2 regions of the Candidatus Pelagibacter sp. HIMB1495 genome follow, and region 1 is predicted to be linked to the other one. Evidence: riboswitches for the same ligand, from Rfam matches in the RefSeq annotation. Region 1 holds a riboswitch; the other holds the start of a gene.

What was found. A riboswitch is a leader RNA that binds a small molecule or an ion and turns the genes downstream of it on or off. The one in region 1 is predicted to bind S-adenosylmethionine.
Region 2: linked by a shared signal. The riboswitch ahead of ACTTAW_RS05365 (O-acetylhomoserine aminocarboxypropyltransferase/cysteine synthase family protein) and the one ahead of ACTTAW_RS03570 (homocysteine S-methyltransferase family protein) in region 1 are both predicted to bind S-adenosylmethionine.

The regions. Positions count from the first base shown of each region.
Region 1 is NZ_JBNAIQ010000001.1:687,522-696,131, reverse strand. It holds gene moaC (cyclic pyranopterin monophosphate synthase MoaC) at 1-379, shown strand, start outside; gene ACTTAW_RS03615 (molybdopterin biosynthesis protein MoeD) at 385-654, shown strand; gene ACTTAW_RS03610 (molybdopterin synthase catalytic subunit) at 654-1,106, shown strand; gene msrP (protein-methionine-sulfoxide reductase catalytic subunit MsrP) at 1,093-1,998, shown strand; gene ACTTAW_RS03600 (sulfite oxidase heme-binding subunit YedZ) at 1,998-2,582, shown strand; gene ACTTAW_RS03595 (DUF1244 domain-containing protein) at 2,575-2,820, shown strand; gene ACTTAW_RS03590 (YqaA family protein) at 2,842-3,258, shown strand; gene ACTTAW_RS03585 (molybdenum cofactor synthesis domain-containing protein) at 3,239-3,739, opposite strand; gene ACTTAW_RS03580 (sulfite exporter TauE/SafE family protein) at 3,754-4,500, shown strand; gene ACTTAW_RS03575 (putative 2OG-Fe(II) oxygenase) at 4,537-5,127, shown strand; SAM riboswitch class V at 5,219-5,281, shown strand; gene ACTTAW_RS03570 (homocysteine S-methyltransferase family protein) at 5,289-6,194, shown strand; gene ACTTAW_RS03565 (DMT family transporter) at 6,187-7,068, opposite strand; gene ACTTAW_RS03560 (YbaK/EbsC family protein) at 7,065-7,547, opposite strand; gene glnA (type I glutamate--ammonia ligase) at 7,688-8,610, shown strand, end outside.
Region 2 is NZ_JBNAIQ010000001.1:995,002-1,003,611, reverse strand. It holds gene ACTTAW_RS05390 (HU family DNA-binding protein) at 1-297, shown strand, start outside; gene ACTTAW_RS05385 (MerR family transcriptional regulator) at 290-652, shown strand; gene ACTTAW_RS05380 (50S ribosomal protein L33) at 653-844, shown strand; gene ACTTAW_RS05375 (chorismate mutase) at 846-1,136, opposite strand; gene ACTTAW_RS05370 (COX15/CtaA family protein) at 1,180-2,205, shown strand; gene ACTTAW_RS05365 (O-acetylhomoserine aminocarboxypropyltransferase/cysteine synthase family protein) at 2,233-3,561, opposite strand; SAM riboswitch class V at 3,564-3,630, opposite strand; gene rplM (50S ribosomal protein L13) at 3,772-4,230, shown strand; gene rpsI (30S ribosomal protein S9) at 4,232-4,669, shown strand; gene argC (N-acetyl-gamma-glutamyl-phosphate reductase) at 4,703-5,725, shown strand; gene ACTTAW_RS05345 (hypothetical protein) at 5,722-5,946, shown strand; gene ACTTAW_RS05340 (homoserine dehydrogenase) at 5,943-7,235, shown strand; gene ACTTAW_RS05335 (AEC family transporter) at 7,235-8,137, shown strand; gene ACTTAW_RS05330 (DMT family transporter) at 8,154-8,610, shown strand, end outside.

The DNA.
Region 1 (8,610 bases):
TAAAAGTAAAAAGATGCCTAAAGGTGATCCAATTACTTTAGCAGAAGTTTCGGCAGTATTAGGTGTTAAAAAAACAAGTGAATTAATACCTTTGTGTCATCCTCTTCCAATAGATCATACTGCTACTAAAATCATAATGAATGAAGAAGATAGTTCACTAGAAGTATACTGTGTGGTTTCCACCTATGCCAAAACAGGTGTAGAGATGGAAGCAATAATGGGTGTAAATACAGCTCTGATTACAATTTACGATTTAAGCAAAATTGTAAATCCTCATCTAAAAATAGATAATGTAAAATTATTAATTAAAGAAGGTGGAAAAACTGGATTATGGAAAAATCCAGATGGAATTCCGAATTTTTTAAAAGATTTTTTCTAAACTTTATGAAAGTTAAAATTGAGTTGTTTGGAGCTGCTAGAGATTTTAATGACCAAAATTTATTAGAACTAGATCTGGGTCAAAAAACAACAATCAAGGATATAAGGAATAAAATAATTCAATATGTAGATCAGAAATTTAATGGAAATGAAAATTATATAAAAATCATTAACTCTTCAGCTTTTTGTTCAGAAAAAAATAATATTGTTAGCGACAATTATAAAATCACAAACAATGAAAAAATTGGTATTATTCCTCCAATTGGAGGAGGCTAATGCTTCATACTGACATTTTAGATAGTAAAGTTAAAAAATTATCATTAATTGATGCTGAAAAATTTATAGCATCCAATGATTTTGGAGCATCGCTAATTTTTAGTGGCACAGTTCGTAATCAAAATAATAATAAAAGTGTTTTAGGTATTACATATGATAGCCATGATGCTTTGGTAATAAAAAGTTTTGAAGAAATTTATAGTGAGGCAGAAGAAAAACTAAACATAAAAAATAAGAGTGTTTTTATTGAACATGCCAAAGGTTACTTAAACTTAGGCGAAATTAGTATTATTATAGCAGTTGCGTGCAAGCATAGAGATGAGGCTTATGTACTATCAAGATATATAATTGAAGAAATTAAAAAAAGGTCTCCTATATGGAAAAAAGAACATTACACAAATAATCAAAGTGATTGGTTAAAAGGAAATCCTATTATTCATGAAAAAAATTAAGTATTCAGAAATAACACCAGAGAAAATTTATAAAAATAGAAGATCTTTTGTTAAATCTCTTGGGTATGGAGCAAGTTCTTTAGCTTTAGCCACAATTCCTTTTGCAAGTCAATCTCAAGCTGATGATAGGAATGAACTTACAAGTTTTAAAGATATAACAACTTATAATAATTATTATGAGTTCGGTACTTCAAAGAGTGATCCTTATGTTAATTCACAAAATTTTAAAACATCACCATGGACAATAAGTATAGAGGGTGAAGTTGAAAAACCTATCAAAATTTCTATGGAAGAAATAACCGAAACATTTACCTCTGAAGAAAGAATATACAGATTAAGATGTGTAGAAGGATGGTCAATGGTAATTCCATGGATGGGTTTTTCGTTAAGTAAATTATTGTCAAAAGTAAACCCAACTAGCAAAGCAAAGTATATTGAATTTGAAAGTGTTTATGATCCTGAACAAATGAAAGGTCAAAGATATCCGGTTTTGAACTGGCCTTACAAAGAAGGGTTAAGAATAGATGAAGCAATGCACCCTTTAACTACAGTTGTGACTGGTTTGTATGGTAAAAAGCTTCCAAATCAAAATGGAGCGCCTCTGAGAATATTTATCCCTTGGAAGTATGGTTTCAAAAGTGCAAAAGCAATTGTTAAGATAAAATTTGTAGAAAAAATGCCGACTTCATCATGGATGTGGGCATCTCCACGAGAATATGGATTTTACTCTAATGTTAATCCTAATGTAGATCATCCTAGATGGTCTCAAGCAACAGAAAGAATAATTGGTAAAGATATTTGGGTACCAAGAGTAAAAACATTAATGTTTAATGGTTACGGAGATGAAGTCGCAAATTTATACACAGGGATGAATCTAAAAAAATATTTTTAATGAGAAAATATTTTAAACCAGGTGTGTTTATTTTAAGTACAATTCCATTTTTATTAATTTTTTACAAAATATACTTTAATAAACTGGGGCCAGAACCTGTAAAAGAAATTACTCATTTTACTGGAGAATGGACTTTAATATTTATCTGTCTAACTTTAAGTATGACGCCACTTAAAAGGCTAACAAATTTAAATATTTGGATAAGTTTTAGAAGAATGTTGGGATTATTTGTATTTTTTTATGCATCTCTTCATTTGCTTACTTACATAGGTATAGATTATAGATTTAATTTAGAGCCAATACTTGATGATGTTCTGAAAAAAAAATACATCTTTATTGGATTTTCAGCATGGGTATTATTACTTCCATTGGCAATTACATCTTCTCAAATGATGATGAAGTTGCTTAAAAACAATTGGAAAAAATTACACAGATTAATTTACGTAATAGCGATATTTGGAGCTCTTCATTACATATGGTTATCTAAAACAATTTTTTTTAGACCACTAGTATATCTGGTAATAATACTTGTTTTACTTGCTTTAAGAATTAAAATTAAAAATAGGAATGTAAATTATGGATGATAATCTAAAAAAAGAAATTCAATCAGCTACACTCGAAAGATTAATGAAACATCTAGATGAAAGAAAAGATGTTCAAAACATTGATTTAATGAATTTAGCTGGATTTTGCAGAAATTGTTTGTCTAGATGGTACAGAGAAGAAGCTGAAAAAAAAGGAGTAGAAATATCAGATCCTGATGCAAGGCAACATATTTATGGAATGCCCTACTCTGAATGGAAAGAAAAATACCAAAAATAACTTTCTATTCAATTCAAGTTAATGTTTGCTTATTTAAGTCTATTTATTGTTTCATTTTTAGCAGCAACAATACTTCCTTTTTCATCAGAAGCTATATTAGCAACTTATTTATTATCAGAAATTTATAATAAATTTTTGTTAATATTTTTTGCAAGTTTTGGAAATATTTTAGGATCCATCTTCAATTGGTTTCTAGGAATTTATTTCTTGAAATTTCAAGATAAAAAATGGTTTCTTTTTAGCAACACACAAATTGATAGATCATCCAGGTGGTTTAAAAAGTATGGTAAATGGTCTTTGTTATTTGCGTGGGTACCAATTATTGGTGATCCACTTACTTTTATTGCTGGAACGATGAGAATTAAATTTTTAATTTTTTTATTGCTTGTGAGTTTTGGAAAAATAATAAGATATTTTTTTATTTCTCTTTTAGTCTAGGAAACAATTCAACAAAATTACAAGGTTTGTGGTTAATATCTAATTGATGTTTAAGAATACCGTCCCAAGCATCTGTTACTCCTCCTGAGGATCCTGGTAAGGCAAATATGTATTTACCATTTGATAGAACTGCACAAGCTCTAGATTGAATTGAAGACGTACCAACTGTTTTTAAGCTAATAGTCCTAAAAACTTCACCAAATCCTGGAATATGTTTATCTGCTATTTCATCAACAGCCTCGGGTGTGATATCTCTTCCGGTTAAACCTGTGCCACCAGTTGTAATGATAACATCAATATCTTTATGATTAGTCCAGTCTTTTAGAATTTTAACTATATCTCCTTTATTGTCTTTACAAATTTTTCTATCAATTAATTGATGATTGGCTTCTTTAATTTTTTCAACCAAGATCGCACCCGATTTATCGTTATCAATTGTTCTTGTATCTGTTACAGTTAATAAAGCTATATTTACAATCATAAATAATTTTTTTAATGATTATACTTACAATATTTTTTTTTATAACCGCAATATTATATTCGAGTATAGGATTTGGTGGTGGCTCAACTTATCTTGCTTTGCTTTTAATTTGGGATGTTCCTTACTATATTTTTCCAATTTTAGCTTTGATTTGTAATATTATTGTAGTTTCTGGAAATTCTATAAATTTTTTAAAATCAAAGAATATTAATTTTAATTTACTATATCCTTACTTAATTGGTTCTATACCTCTTGCTTTTATCGGAGCATCTATCTCAATTGACAAAAATTTATTTGAAATTTTACTTTTCTTTATTTTAATATTAGCTGGAGTCTTTTTACTTATTGAAAGCAAATCCTTTAACAAACAAGAAATTGTTGTTAAAAAAATACCCTTGGTTTTCTCAATATTAATAGGATCAATAATTGGTTTTATATCTGGTTTGGTTGGTATTGGTGGCGGGATATTTTTAAGTCCTATTTTATTTTTGATGAAAGCAGGATTACCAAGGCATATAACAAGTACTGCATCCTTATTTATTTTAGTAAATTCAGTATTTGGTATAGGTGGACAATTAACAAAGGATATGGTCTTCAACGAATTTTTCAATTACTGGCCACTATTTATTGCAGTCTTAATTGGTGGTCAAATTGGAAGTTTTTTAAATATAAAATTCCTATCTAACAAAATATTAGCTTTAATGACTGCATGCTTAGTAATTTTTGTCGCTATAAGAATGGGCATAACACTTATAGCTTGAGTTGAATTAATTATTTTTTGATATATTTAATTTCTCATGAAAAATTTTAAACCATTTGGGCCTTCAATAGGAAAATCTAAAATTTCTAAAAAATTTTTAGAAAAACTTAACAGGGAAGTTGACACAAAAATCTTCTCAAAATCAAATGATTATAGTCCAAAATTAGCAAGTCAAATTAGAAAAGAAGTTCAAATTTCTAAAAGTTTTATAAAGAAAAATTTAGAAAAAGAATTAATAAAAAATATTAAAATTTTTCTAACTAAAGAACATATTAAAAAAATTAAAGAAATTAGAATTTTAAATCTATGGGTCGTTAGCCAATATAAAAATGAGTATAATCCTATACATTATCATGAAGGAGACTTATCGGGTGTTGGTTATTTAAAAATTCCAAAACATATGACAAAAAATAAAAATGTTAAAAATAAAAAAATAAGAACAAATGGAACAATTGATTTTATAAATGGACAAAGAGCTTTTCTTTCAAAAAGTATTTTTAATTTGATACCAAAAACAGGCGATCTTTTAATATTTCCAAACTACTTAATGCATACAGCCTACCCCTTTAATATTGAGGAGGAAAGAAGATCGTTTTCTTTCAATGCTAAAATAATTTTTAATAAATAATTTACAAATTTTAAAAATATTATATAAGTCTAGTTGCCGATTTGATCCTATTGCGGGCATAAACTGCTAAAATGGAAATTCCCAATAGATCTAATTAGCAAGGTAGTTGAACTGTATTGTGCACCTGCATGTAGCTTAAGCACTAAAAAAGTGAGGATAAGATGGATAAAAATTTTTTTAAAACAACAAAAATTTTAGATGGTGGAATGGGTCAAGAATTATTGGCCAGAGGTATGGAGCCCAAGGGAACTTTGTGGAGTGCAAATGCTTTAATTGATGAAAAATACCACGACTTAATACTTAATATTCATAATGATTTTATTAAATCGGGGGCTGATGTAATTGTAACTACAACTTTTACAACGAGAAGAAAAAGATTGAGAGAGAATGGAATAGAAGATCAATTTAAATTCTTAAATAAGAAAGCCTGTGAAATTGCACAAAAAGCTAAATTAAATAATCCACATGTTAAGATTGCAGGAGGACTCCCGCCTCAAGATTTGACATATGAAGAAGACAAGAGAAGTGAAAAAGAAATTACAAAAGATCATTTGGAATTAGCAGAAATACTAAACCCTTCAGTAGATTTTTTCTATTTTGATGTATGGAGCAGTATCAAAGAAATTAGATGTGGAATAGAAGCTATTAAAAAATTTAATAAACCATACTTAGTTGGGGTTCATATTTCTGAAGGAAACTCTTTACCAAGTGGAGAAAAAATTTCTGCAATTAATTCAATAATTACCGAAAATTGCCTAGGAGTAATTCTGGCATGTGTTTCGCCTGAAAATTATGAGAATAATTTAGATGAAATTCAAAAACTTAAAGTTCCATTTGGTTTCAAATTAAACGGATTTATCACAACTAAACCAAAAGGTGGTTATACTTCTCAGTATAAAGAAAATGATGGATCGAACCCCAATAGTTTTTTAGGTCAAAGAAAAGATTTAGATCCTGAAAAAATATCAATTTTTGCAAAAAAATTTAAAGAAAATGGAGCAACTATTCTTGGAGGATGTTGTGAAACTCGGCCTTCACATATAGAGGCAATTAAAAACACTATTTAAATTTTGTACCTTTTCTTACAAAATAGATACCTGTAGCAACTGCTATCAATGAAATTATAACTTTAGTAGTAACCAATTCTTTTAAAAAGATATAACTTAAAATGGTACCAAATATTGGAATTAAATAAGATACTTGAGATTGAAAAATTAAACCATTGTTAATTAAAATTCTAAATCTCAATAACCAAGCAATTCCAGTAGATACCAACCCAAGATAAATAACTGAAATAGTAGAATCTAATCTTGGAACAGTTTCCCAAGGTTGTTCAATCAAACATACTAAAGGTAATAATATAATAGTAGCCCAAATCAAAATTGAACTGGTTACATTTTCATTTTTTTTCTTACTTATTTTTAATGTTAAAAGACCTCCAATTACATAACAAGTAGCACCTAACAAAATTAATAATGCTGAAGTAAAGTTATTTTCATTAATTAATAAATTATCTGAAAATAAATAAACTATTCCTGAAAATCCAATTAGAACTCCTGTTGTTCTAATTAAATTAAATTTTTCATTTTTGGTGTAAAAATGTCCCAGTACTACTGAGCTAAGTGAAGTTGATGACATTAAAATTGCTGCTAAGTTACTTTGAACAGATTTAACTCCATATGCTATTAAAAAAAATGGAGCTACTAAATTTATAAATCCAATCATTGCAAACCAATACCAATCTTTTGAAAATGCCTCGATTTTAATTTCTTTGTAAAAGCAAAGTAGTAAAACTGGAATTGAACCAAAAAAAACTCTTAGAAATGCAATTGTAACAGGACCAAATGAATAGGTTGCAATTTTAATATTAAAAAAAGCAGATGCCCAAATCAACGCTAACAACGTTAATAAACTATAATCAATTAGTTTTGGTTCTCTCATTCAATAATATCTTCTGGTGATCCGTTTGTTATTTCAATTAACTTATTATAATTTATTTTGAAAACAGCATTTGGATGTCCAGCTGCTCCAAATATATCTGGGAATCTCTCTAGACTTTTATCAATAAAGATTTTACATTGCTTTAAGTGACCTACTGGTGACACTCCTCCAATTGTATATCCAGTATTTTCTTTAACAGCTTCTGGGGATGCCATGGACACGTCTTTTTCATTAATAATTTTTTTTAACTTATTTAATGAGCAACGCTTGTCTCCAGATACCAAGCTTAATATATAGTTGTCACCTGCCCTAAAAAGCAAACTTTTAACAATAGCACCAACATTGCAACCCAAAGCTGTAGCAGCATCATTGGCTGTTCTTGCTGTTTTTTCTAAGACGATAACATTTAAATTTTGATCGAATGTTTTAAGAGCTTTTTCTGCCCTTTTTACCGGTTCTTTATTTAGTATTGATTCCATTGAATTTATAAAATTCCCTAATTTGATTGAGTAGATACACTACTTATGTAAAAAATGCATAGGTGTTATTTATTAAATAAGCATTATTTTTTAACTTTTTTTTGCTAATTAGGCTCCATCAAAATTACATAGGAGACAAAATGAGTGCAGAAAACGTTTTAAAATTTATTAAAGAAAAAGAAGCAGAATTTGTAGATCTAAGATTTACTGATCCAAGAGGAAAACTTCAACATTTAACTATGGATGCATCAATAGTAGATGCTGACATGCTTAATGAAGGAGTGTTTTTTGATGGTTCATCTATTGCTGGATGGAAAGCAATTAACGAATCTGACATGATTTTAAAACCTGATACTGCAAGAATGTTCATGGATCCTTTCACGTCTCATAATACTGTAGTTTTGTTCTGTGATATTTTAGATGCAATCAAAAAAGATCCTTACGAAAGAGATCCAAGAGGAGTTGCAAAAAAAGCAGAGGAATATTTAAAAGCATCAGGTATTGGTGATAAAGCATTTTTTGGACCTGAGCCAGAATTTTTTGTTTTTGATGATGTAAGAATTAAAAATGATATGAATGAAAGTGGATTTAAAATAGATAGTAAAGAAGGTCCATATAATTCAGGTAAAGAATATGAAAATGGAAATATGGGTCATAGACCTCAAATTAAAGGGGGTTATTTCCCTGTGCCACCTGTTGATAGTGAGCAAGATATGCGTGGTGAATATTTAAAAAATTTAAAAGAAGTTGGTATCAAAGTTGAAAAACATCACCATGAAGTTGCTCCAAGTCAACACGAACTTGGTATGTATTTTGGAACTTTAGTTGACCAAGCAGATAATGTTCAGCTTTATAAGTATGTAGTTCAAATGGTAACACATTCATTTGGAAAAACTGCAACCTTCATGCCAAAACCAGTTGCAGGTGATAATGGTTCAGGTATGCATATTCACCAATCTATTTGGAAAGGTGATACTCCTGTATTTTCAGGTGAAGCATATGCAGGACTTTCAGAAACTGCATTACACTATATTGGTGGAATTTTAAAACATGCTAAAGCGAT
Region 2 (8,610 bases), 310 kb from region 1:
AGAATAAATTTAACTAAAAAAGATTTAGTTAATTTAGTTTATATGCAACTAGGTTTTTCTAAACAGATTTCAGAAAATTTAATTGATGATTTTTTATCTACGATTGTTTCTAACATTAAATCTGAGAAAAAACTTAAATTATCTAAGTTTGGAACTTTTTCCATAAGACAGAAAAATAGCAGAATTGGCAGAAACCCAAAAACTAAGGAAACTAAAGTAATATCTAGTAGAGATGTTGTTTTATTTAAACCTTCAAAAGAATTTAAAGAGTTTATAAATCTTAAAGATTATGGATAAAGCTGATCAAGCTTATAAAACTATTGGTGAGGTTGCTAAAATTTTAGACTTAAAAGTCAATAAGAAGGGTTCTTTGCCTACTCACATAATAAGATTTTGGGAAACACAGTTTAAACAAATCAAGCCAAAAATTCTTAATTCTAATAGAAGATATTATGATGAAAAAAATATTGATCTTCTTAAGAAGATTAAATATTTGCTTAAAGATCAAGGAATGACAATTAATGGAGTTAAAAAGATCCTTGATAATGAAGATACTTTAAAGCTTGACGAAATGGCAGATAAATCTATAAAAGCTGAAAAATTAAAAAATAAGTTAACTAAAATATCAAATATTTTAAAAACATTAAAATAAATGGCGAAAAAAACACACGTAAAAGTTAGAATGGTACCTGAAGCTAAACCAGATAGTCCTTACTTTTACTATGTAAAAAAACCAGCAGGTGGTGAAAAAGCAAAAGTAAAATTATCTGCAAAAAAATACAATCCTGACACTAGAAAACACGAAATGTTTGTGGAGAAAAAACTTCCACCGCACAGTAAATAATTTATTTTTTTTTAAAATTTCTTCTTTCGTAATCAATATAAGACCAAATCATATTTTTCCAAATACGATTAGTTATCTTTGGATCAATGCCTTGTTTTAATGATTTTGCTTTAATTTTTTTTAAAATAAAATTAATTCTTTTCTTATCTACGATTTCTTTTTTAAATTCTTTAAGTTTTAAAACTTCCTCAACTAGATTTGTTCTATATTTTATAAGTGATAACAGTTTATTATCTAATTTATCTAGCTTAACTCTTATTAAATCTAGTTTTTTTTTATTATTTGGCGACATTTAATTTATTGGAATACTTAATAATTATTATATTTATTTGAGCATGTACAGTGAGAATAATCATTTAAATAATCAACTTAAATTGTGGATGCTATCATTATTAGTTTTAGTTTCTTTAATAATATTGGTAGGAGGCTTGACTAGATTAACTGACTCTGGTCTATCAATTACTACTTGGGAATTATTTGTTGGTTTTTTTCCTCCTTTTACAAATGAAAAATGGTTGGAATATTTTAGTTTATATAAAACAATTCCTGAATACAGCCAACAAAACTTCAATATGACTCTTGACGAATTCAAAGTAATATTCTGGTGGGAGTGGGGTCACAGGCAGTTAGGGAGAATAATTGGTTTAACTGTATTACTCCCAATGGTTTATTTTTCATTAAAACAAGGAGTTTGGATTATAAAAAAATATGGACTTATTTTTTTACTGGTTTGTTTTCAAGGATTTTTAGGTTGGTACATGGTATCTAGTGGATTAGTTGAAAGAATTGATGTTAGTCATTATAGACTTGCAATACATTTGGTAACAGCTTTTATCATTTTATCAATTGTATATTGGCAATTTTTAAAGTTATCATCCTCTTCAAATCAAACAGTTTCTATTAATCTTTTTATAGTAAAAATTTTTTTAGTCTTATTATTTTTGCAACTAATTATAGGTGCTTTTGTTTCTGGTATGGATGCTGGTAAAATTTATAACACTTGGCCATTGATGGGTGTTAATTATTTTCCTGATGATAGTAGTTTTAAAGAGTTTTTGAATTTAAAAGTTTTTGATAATCCTTCTATTGTTCAATTTATACATAGAAATTTAGCATACTTAATTATCGTCATTTATGTCCTAATCCTCTTAAAAGTAATTAATACTGGAAATAAAAAATTATACAAACCTATCACAGTAATTGGTTTGACTTTGGTATTTCAAATTTTTCTTGGAGTGATAACTATTTTATCTGGAGTAAAAATGTTATTTGCATCTTTACACCAGATAAATTCTATTTTGATAATACTTTCAACTTTGTATTTTATATTTATCATAAAATACAAAAGACAGATTAATTAATTTCTATTTGTAGACATATAAATAAATTTAACTAACTGCCTTTAAATTACCTTTTGATGATTTGTCTAAAGCTTGATCTAAATCATCAATGATATCATCAATATGTTCTAAACCAATACAAAGCCTAACATATCCTGGCGTTACACCTGAAGCAGCTAATTCATCCTCATTTAATTGACTGTGAGTAGTTGTTGCTGGGTGTATTGCTAAACTTCTAGCGTCACCTATATTCGCAACGTGGTAAAACATTTTTAAAGCCTCAATGAATTTTTTACCAGCTTCGATACCACCAGCTAATTCAATACCAACTAAAGCACCATTACCATTTTTCAGATATTTTTTTGCTCGACTTGATATCTCTTCATTATGTTCAGTGGAATAAATTACTCTCTCAACAGCTTTATGATTTTTTAAGTACTCTACAACTTTTGCGGCATTATCACAGTGTTGTTTCATTCTTAAAGCAACTGTTTCAAGTCCTTGTATGACGCCGAATGCATTATCTGGTGAAAGTGCTGATCCTAAATCTCTTAACAAGGTTACTCTTGCTCTTACTGCAAAAGCAACATTTGCACCTGTTAATTCGGGCACAGCTTTACCCCAAACAACACCTCCATAACTTGCATCAGGTTCATTAAATAGTGGCTGTCTTTTTGGATCTGCTGTCCAATCAAAATTTCCACCATCTACTAGTGCACCTCCAACTACTGTTCCATGACCTGCTATATATTTTGTTAAAGAATAAACAACCACAGCAGCACCATGTTCAATTGGTTTACAAATTATAGGGGCAGCAGTGTTATCCAAGATTAATGGAATGTTATATTTTCTACCAATATCCGAAACTTCTTTAATTGGAAAAACTCTTAAATATGGGTTTGGTAATGTTTCTCCATAAAAAGCTCTAGTTTTATCGTCTATTGCTTTTTCAAAGTTTTTTGGATCCGACGGATCTGCATACCTTACTTCTATACCAAGCTTACTTAAAGTATGCGTAAATAAAGAAACTGTTCCACCATAAAGATCTGTTGAACTAACAATATTGTCTCCGGCTTGAGCAACGTTTAATATTGCAAAAGTAGACGCTGTTTGACCAGAAGCTACAGTTAAACTTGCAAGACCACCCTCAAGAGCAGCGATTCTCTTTTCCAACACATCGTTAGTTGGATTCATTATTCGTGTATAGATGTTTCCAAACTCTTTTAACGCAAATAAATTAGCTGCATGTTCAGTGTTATTAAATTGATACGAGGTTGTTCTATAAATTGGAACTGCTACTGAATTTGTAGCTGGATCACTTCTGTAGTCTCCACCATGTATCGCAATAGTTTCTGGATTATTTCTTTTTGTACTCATTTTTACTCCTTTTTTAGTGCTTTTGCTTTATGCAAGGCGCACAATACAGTTCAAATGCCTACCGATTATAATTTTATGAAAATTCCATTTTAGCAGTTTTATGCCCGCAATAGGATCAAATCGGCAAGTGATAAATAGCATATTAGTTATGTTTTACAAGCTAAATATAAAATTGACTTTGAATAATTTAATAGTATTAATCCTCGCACAATGACAAAATTCACAAAAAAAGATCAAGTTACTTCGTCTTGGTACGAGATAGACGCAAAAAATGCAGTTGTTGGAAGATTAGCGACTGTTGTATCTAATATTATTAGAGGCAAAAATAAGACTACTTATACACCTCACATGGATGATGGAGATTTTGTTGTAGTAAAAAATATCGAACAAGCAAAATTTACTGGCAAGAAGTTTCAAAACAAAAAGTACTATAGACACACAGGACATCCTGGTGGAATTAAAGTTACCACACCAGAAAAACTTCATGAAAAAAAACCTGGAGAAACTTTGAAATTAGCAGTTAAAAGAATGTTGCCTGGTGGTGTTTTGGGTAGAAAACAACTAACAAAATTAAAAATTTATTCTGGAAGTGAGCATCCACATGCTGCACAAAACCCAAAACTTATAGAATTAGATAAACTAAACAATAAAAACATTGCAAGAAATTAATATGGAAAACGTACAATCAAACACAAAAACTCCTAAATTAAAGTTAGACTTTAAAGATAGTAAGTACGCGACAGGTAGAAGAAAAACTTCAATAGCAAAAGTTTGGTTAAAAAAAGGTTCTGGTAAAATTTATGTTAATGGCAAATTATATAATGAGTATTTTGCTGATGAAATTCACAAAATGCAAATTACAAGACCTTTTGAAATTATAAATCAAGCTACAGATTATGATGTTAGATGTAGTGTAAAAGGTGGCGGACCTACAGGTCAAGCTGGAGCAATGGTTCATGGTATTTCTAAAGCTTTGGTTCTCTTTGATGAAAATTTAAAAACAACATTGAAAACTGAAAAGCTTACAACCAGAGATTCTAGAGCTGTTGAGAGAAAAAAACCTGGTAGAAGAAAAGCTAGAAGAAGCTTCCAGTTTTCTAAAAGATAATTTTTTTTACAATTTAAACTGCTATAATAAAAAATGCCTAAGCTTAATGCATTAGTTGCCGGATCTACAGGATATATTGGTGTTCAATTAATTAAGTTATTAATTAACCATAAATATATTAATATTAAATATCTATGTGGAAACTCGTCTGTTGGAAAAAATATTTCTAATTATGATAAATCTCTGTCAAAAAAAAAATTACCTAAAATCGTAAAATTTAATCCTAAACTGTTAAATGGTATTGATGTTGTCTTTACAGCTCTACCAAATGGTGAAGCTCAAGATATAGCAAAAAAACTTAATGATAATGTTACTTTAATTGATTTAGCAGCAGATTTTAGATTAAAAAAAGCTAATGATTATTTAAAATGGTATAAACAAAAACACCGAGCTCCAAAATTACAGAAGAAAAGCATTTATTGTTTACCCGAAATAAATCGCGATGAATTAAAAAATCACAATATAATTTCATGTCCAGGATGTTATCCAACATCAATATTATTACCTCTTGTTCCGCTAATTAAAAAAAAATTAGTTAAATTAGACAATATAATCATTGATTCAAAATCTGGATATTCTGGCGCCGGTAGAGGAGTTCATAAAAAATATAAAGATAAGAATTTATACGAGTCTTTGAGTGCTTATGGTGTTGGTTTTCATAGACATAATTCTGAAATTCATCAATTTTTAAGCAAATTTACAAATAAAAATTTTCAATTTAGTTTTACGCCACATTTATCTCCAATGTTTAGAGGTATATTAAGTACAACTTATTTAGATTTAGAAAAAAATGTTAATCAATCAAAAATCATCAAAACACTTAAGATGTCTTATAAAGGAGAAAATTTTGTTAAAATATTAGATTCTGATAAACTGTTGAGCACAAATGATGTTATCAATACAAACAATTGCTTTATCACAGTGTGTAGATCAAAATATAAAAACAAAATAATCATTATTTCTGCAATAGACAATTTAATCAAAGGTGGAGCAGGTCAGGCTGTTCAAAATTTAAATAATAAATTTAATTTTCCTGAAAGAACTGCTTTAAAATGAAATATTTGTTAATTATTTTTCTAATTTTTTTATGTAATTGCTCTTTAAATAAAGATTCTCAGTATTGGACAGAACATCCTGCTGAAAATAAAAAAAATCAAAAAAAAATAACTGAAATACTTAAAAAGTCAGACGATATAACAAAAATGACATTAGAAGAATATGAGATTTATATAGATGACTATACTAAAAAAAGTAAATATCCAGATATAAGCAAATGAAAAATATAGTGAATGTTGCAGTTGTTGGACTTGGTCAAGTCGGCAATTATTTATTTAATGAATTAATTGTTAAAAAAAAAGATATTGAACTTAAAACAGGCAAAAGAGTTAACGTAGTAGCTATTTCCGCAAAAAATATAAATAAAAAAAGAAAATATAAAATTAATAGAAAAATTTTTTATAAAAACCCTTTTGAAATTTTTAAAAAAGAAAAAGTTGATATATTATTTGAAGTAATTGGACAATCTGATGGGGTTTCTAAAAAATTAGTTGAAACTGCTTTAAAGAATAAAATTCATGTAATTACTCCAAATAAAGCTTTAATTTCAAAACATGGAAACAATTTAGCAAAACTAGCTGAAAAAAATAATGTCAATTTAGAATTCGAAGCATCTGTTGCTGGTGGGATACCGATATTGAGATCTATTAAAGAAGGATTAGCTACTAATAAATTATCTAAAGTTTATGGAATTTTAAATGGTACTTCAAATTATATATTGTCAGAGATGGAAAATTCTGAGCAAAATTTTGCTGATGTTTTGAAAAAAGCTCAAATGCTTGGATATGCTGAACCAGGAAATCCAAAATTAGATTTAAATGGTTTTGATGCATTTGCAAAAGTGAGAATTTTATCTGCTTTGGCTTTTAATAGTAAAATATCAAATAAAAAATGTTTAATGGAAGGAATAGAAAAGATTGATTTAAAAGATATTAAAATTGCAAATCAATTAGATTTAAGAATTAAACTACTGGGTATCTCTGAACTCAAAAATAATCAACTTTTTGAAACTGTTCATCCATGTCTTGTAAGTAAAAAATCATATATTGGTAATGTAAATGGAGTAATGAACGCTGTTATCCTTAATGGCAAACCAGTAGGAGAAAGTGTATTACAAGGGGAGGGTGCTGGACCAGGTCCCACTTCATCATCTTTATTATCTGACTTATTATCTATTTTAAGAGGAAACATTAAAAAGCCATTTGGTGTAAGTGTAAATAAACTTAAAACTTTAAAGACTTACAATGTAAATAATTATGTTAATTCTTTATATTTAAGATTTGAAGTTAAAGATAAACCAGGCGTTTTATCTCAAATAACCAATCGTTTAGCTAAATATAAAATTTCTGTCAAAAGATTAATTCAAACTCCAGATAAAAAAAATAATAAAGCTACAATAGTAATAGTTACTCATAAAACCACAGAATTAAATTGTAATAGCTGTTTATCTATATTTAAAAAAAATAAGAATATCTTAAAATCACCTACGTTAATTAGATTGCTTGATTAATGGAAATATATTTCAAACTTATTGAAGTATTATTTCCTGTATTTTTTGTGGTTGGGATTGGATATTATCTTGGTAAGAAAAAACCAGATTTTGATAATTCCTTTATAACTACTTTTGCCTCAAATGTTGGTACACCTGCAATGGTTATATATTCTATTACTTCTACAGGTATAACATTTGAACAATATACCAGTTATTTTATTTATTATTTAATTGCTATTGCTGGTTTTGGTTTAACAGGCATAATTATTTTATTTCTATTAAAAACTAAAGATATCATTAGAGAAATCCCAGTATTTCTTCTTCCTAATAATGGAAATATGGGTATTCCTATTTGTCTTTTTGCTTATGGTTCACAAGGTTTAGGAATAGCTGCATCAATATCTTCTCTTATAATTTTACTTCACTTTACATTAGGAGTGTTTCTAGCCGACAGAAAATTTGACTTTAATATTTTAATTAAAAATCCACCTTTTTACGCAATTATATTTTCAGTTACTTTTATTTATTTTGACTTGGAGATGCCCAAGGCAATTATTAATTTAACTGAATTGTTAACATATACAGCAATTGTTTTAATATTAATGTCGTTAGGAATTGCATTAACAAAATTAAAAATTTTTTCTTTCACCAATTCAATAATTGCCTCTATTGGAAGAGTAATAATTGGACCTGTGATTGGTTTTTTAATTATAATTTTTTTCGATCTTTCTGGATTTGGTGCAGGTGTAATTTTAATTCAATCTGCTATGCCAAGTGCTATTTTAAATTATTTAATTGGATCAATGTACTCACCAAAAGAAATAGTAGATAACATCGCTAGCACTATTGTTGTTTCTACATTAATGTCATTTATTACAGTTCCAATAGTTGTATTCTTTGCTTTAAAATACTTCTATTAAGATATATCTTTCAGTTGTGAAGGCTATAATTTTAAATGCATCTGCTTGGATGATTGTTCCTGTTATGGATGCGTTTGCTAAATATTTAAGCTCATCAATGGATGTTTTGCAAATAACATGGGCTAGATATTTTTTTACCGTAGTTTTTACTCTGTCTTTAATGCTTATATTTTATAGAAAGTCATTAGTTTGGACTAAAAAACCGGCTCTTCAACTAATAAGAGGTTTGATATTTGTTTTTTCTACGTATTTATTCTTTTATGCGATTTCTGAAATTTCACTCCCTAAAGCTTTAACTTTAGCATTTGTAGCACCAATTTGTGTCACAGCTTTATCTCCATTTTTTTTAAATGAGAAAGTAGGGGTGAAAAGATGGACTGCTGTATCGTTAGGATTTGTTGGTACTTTGATTGTTATTAGACCTGGATTTATTGAACTTAATTTAGCTACTTTAGCTGCTTTAGGTAATGGAA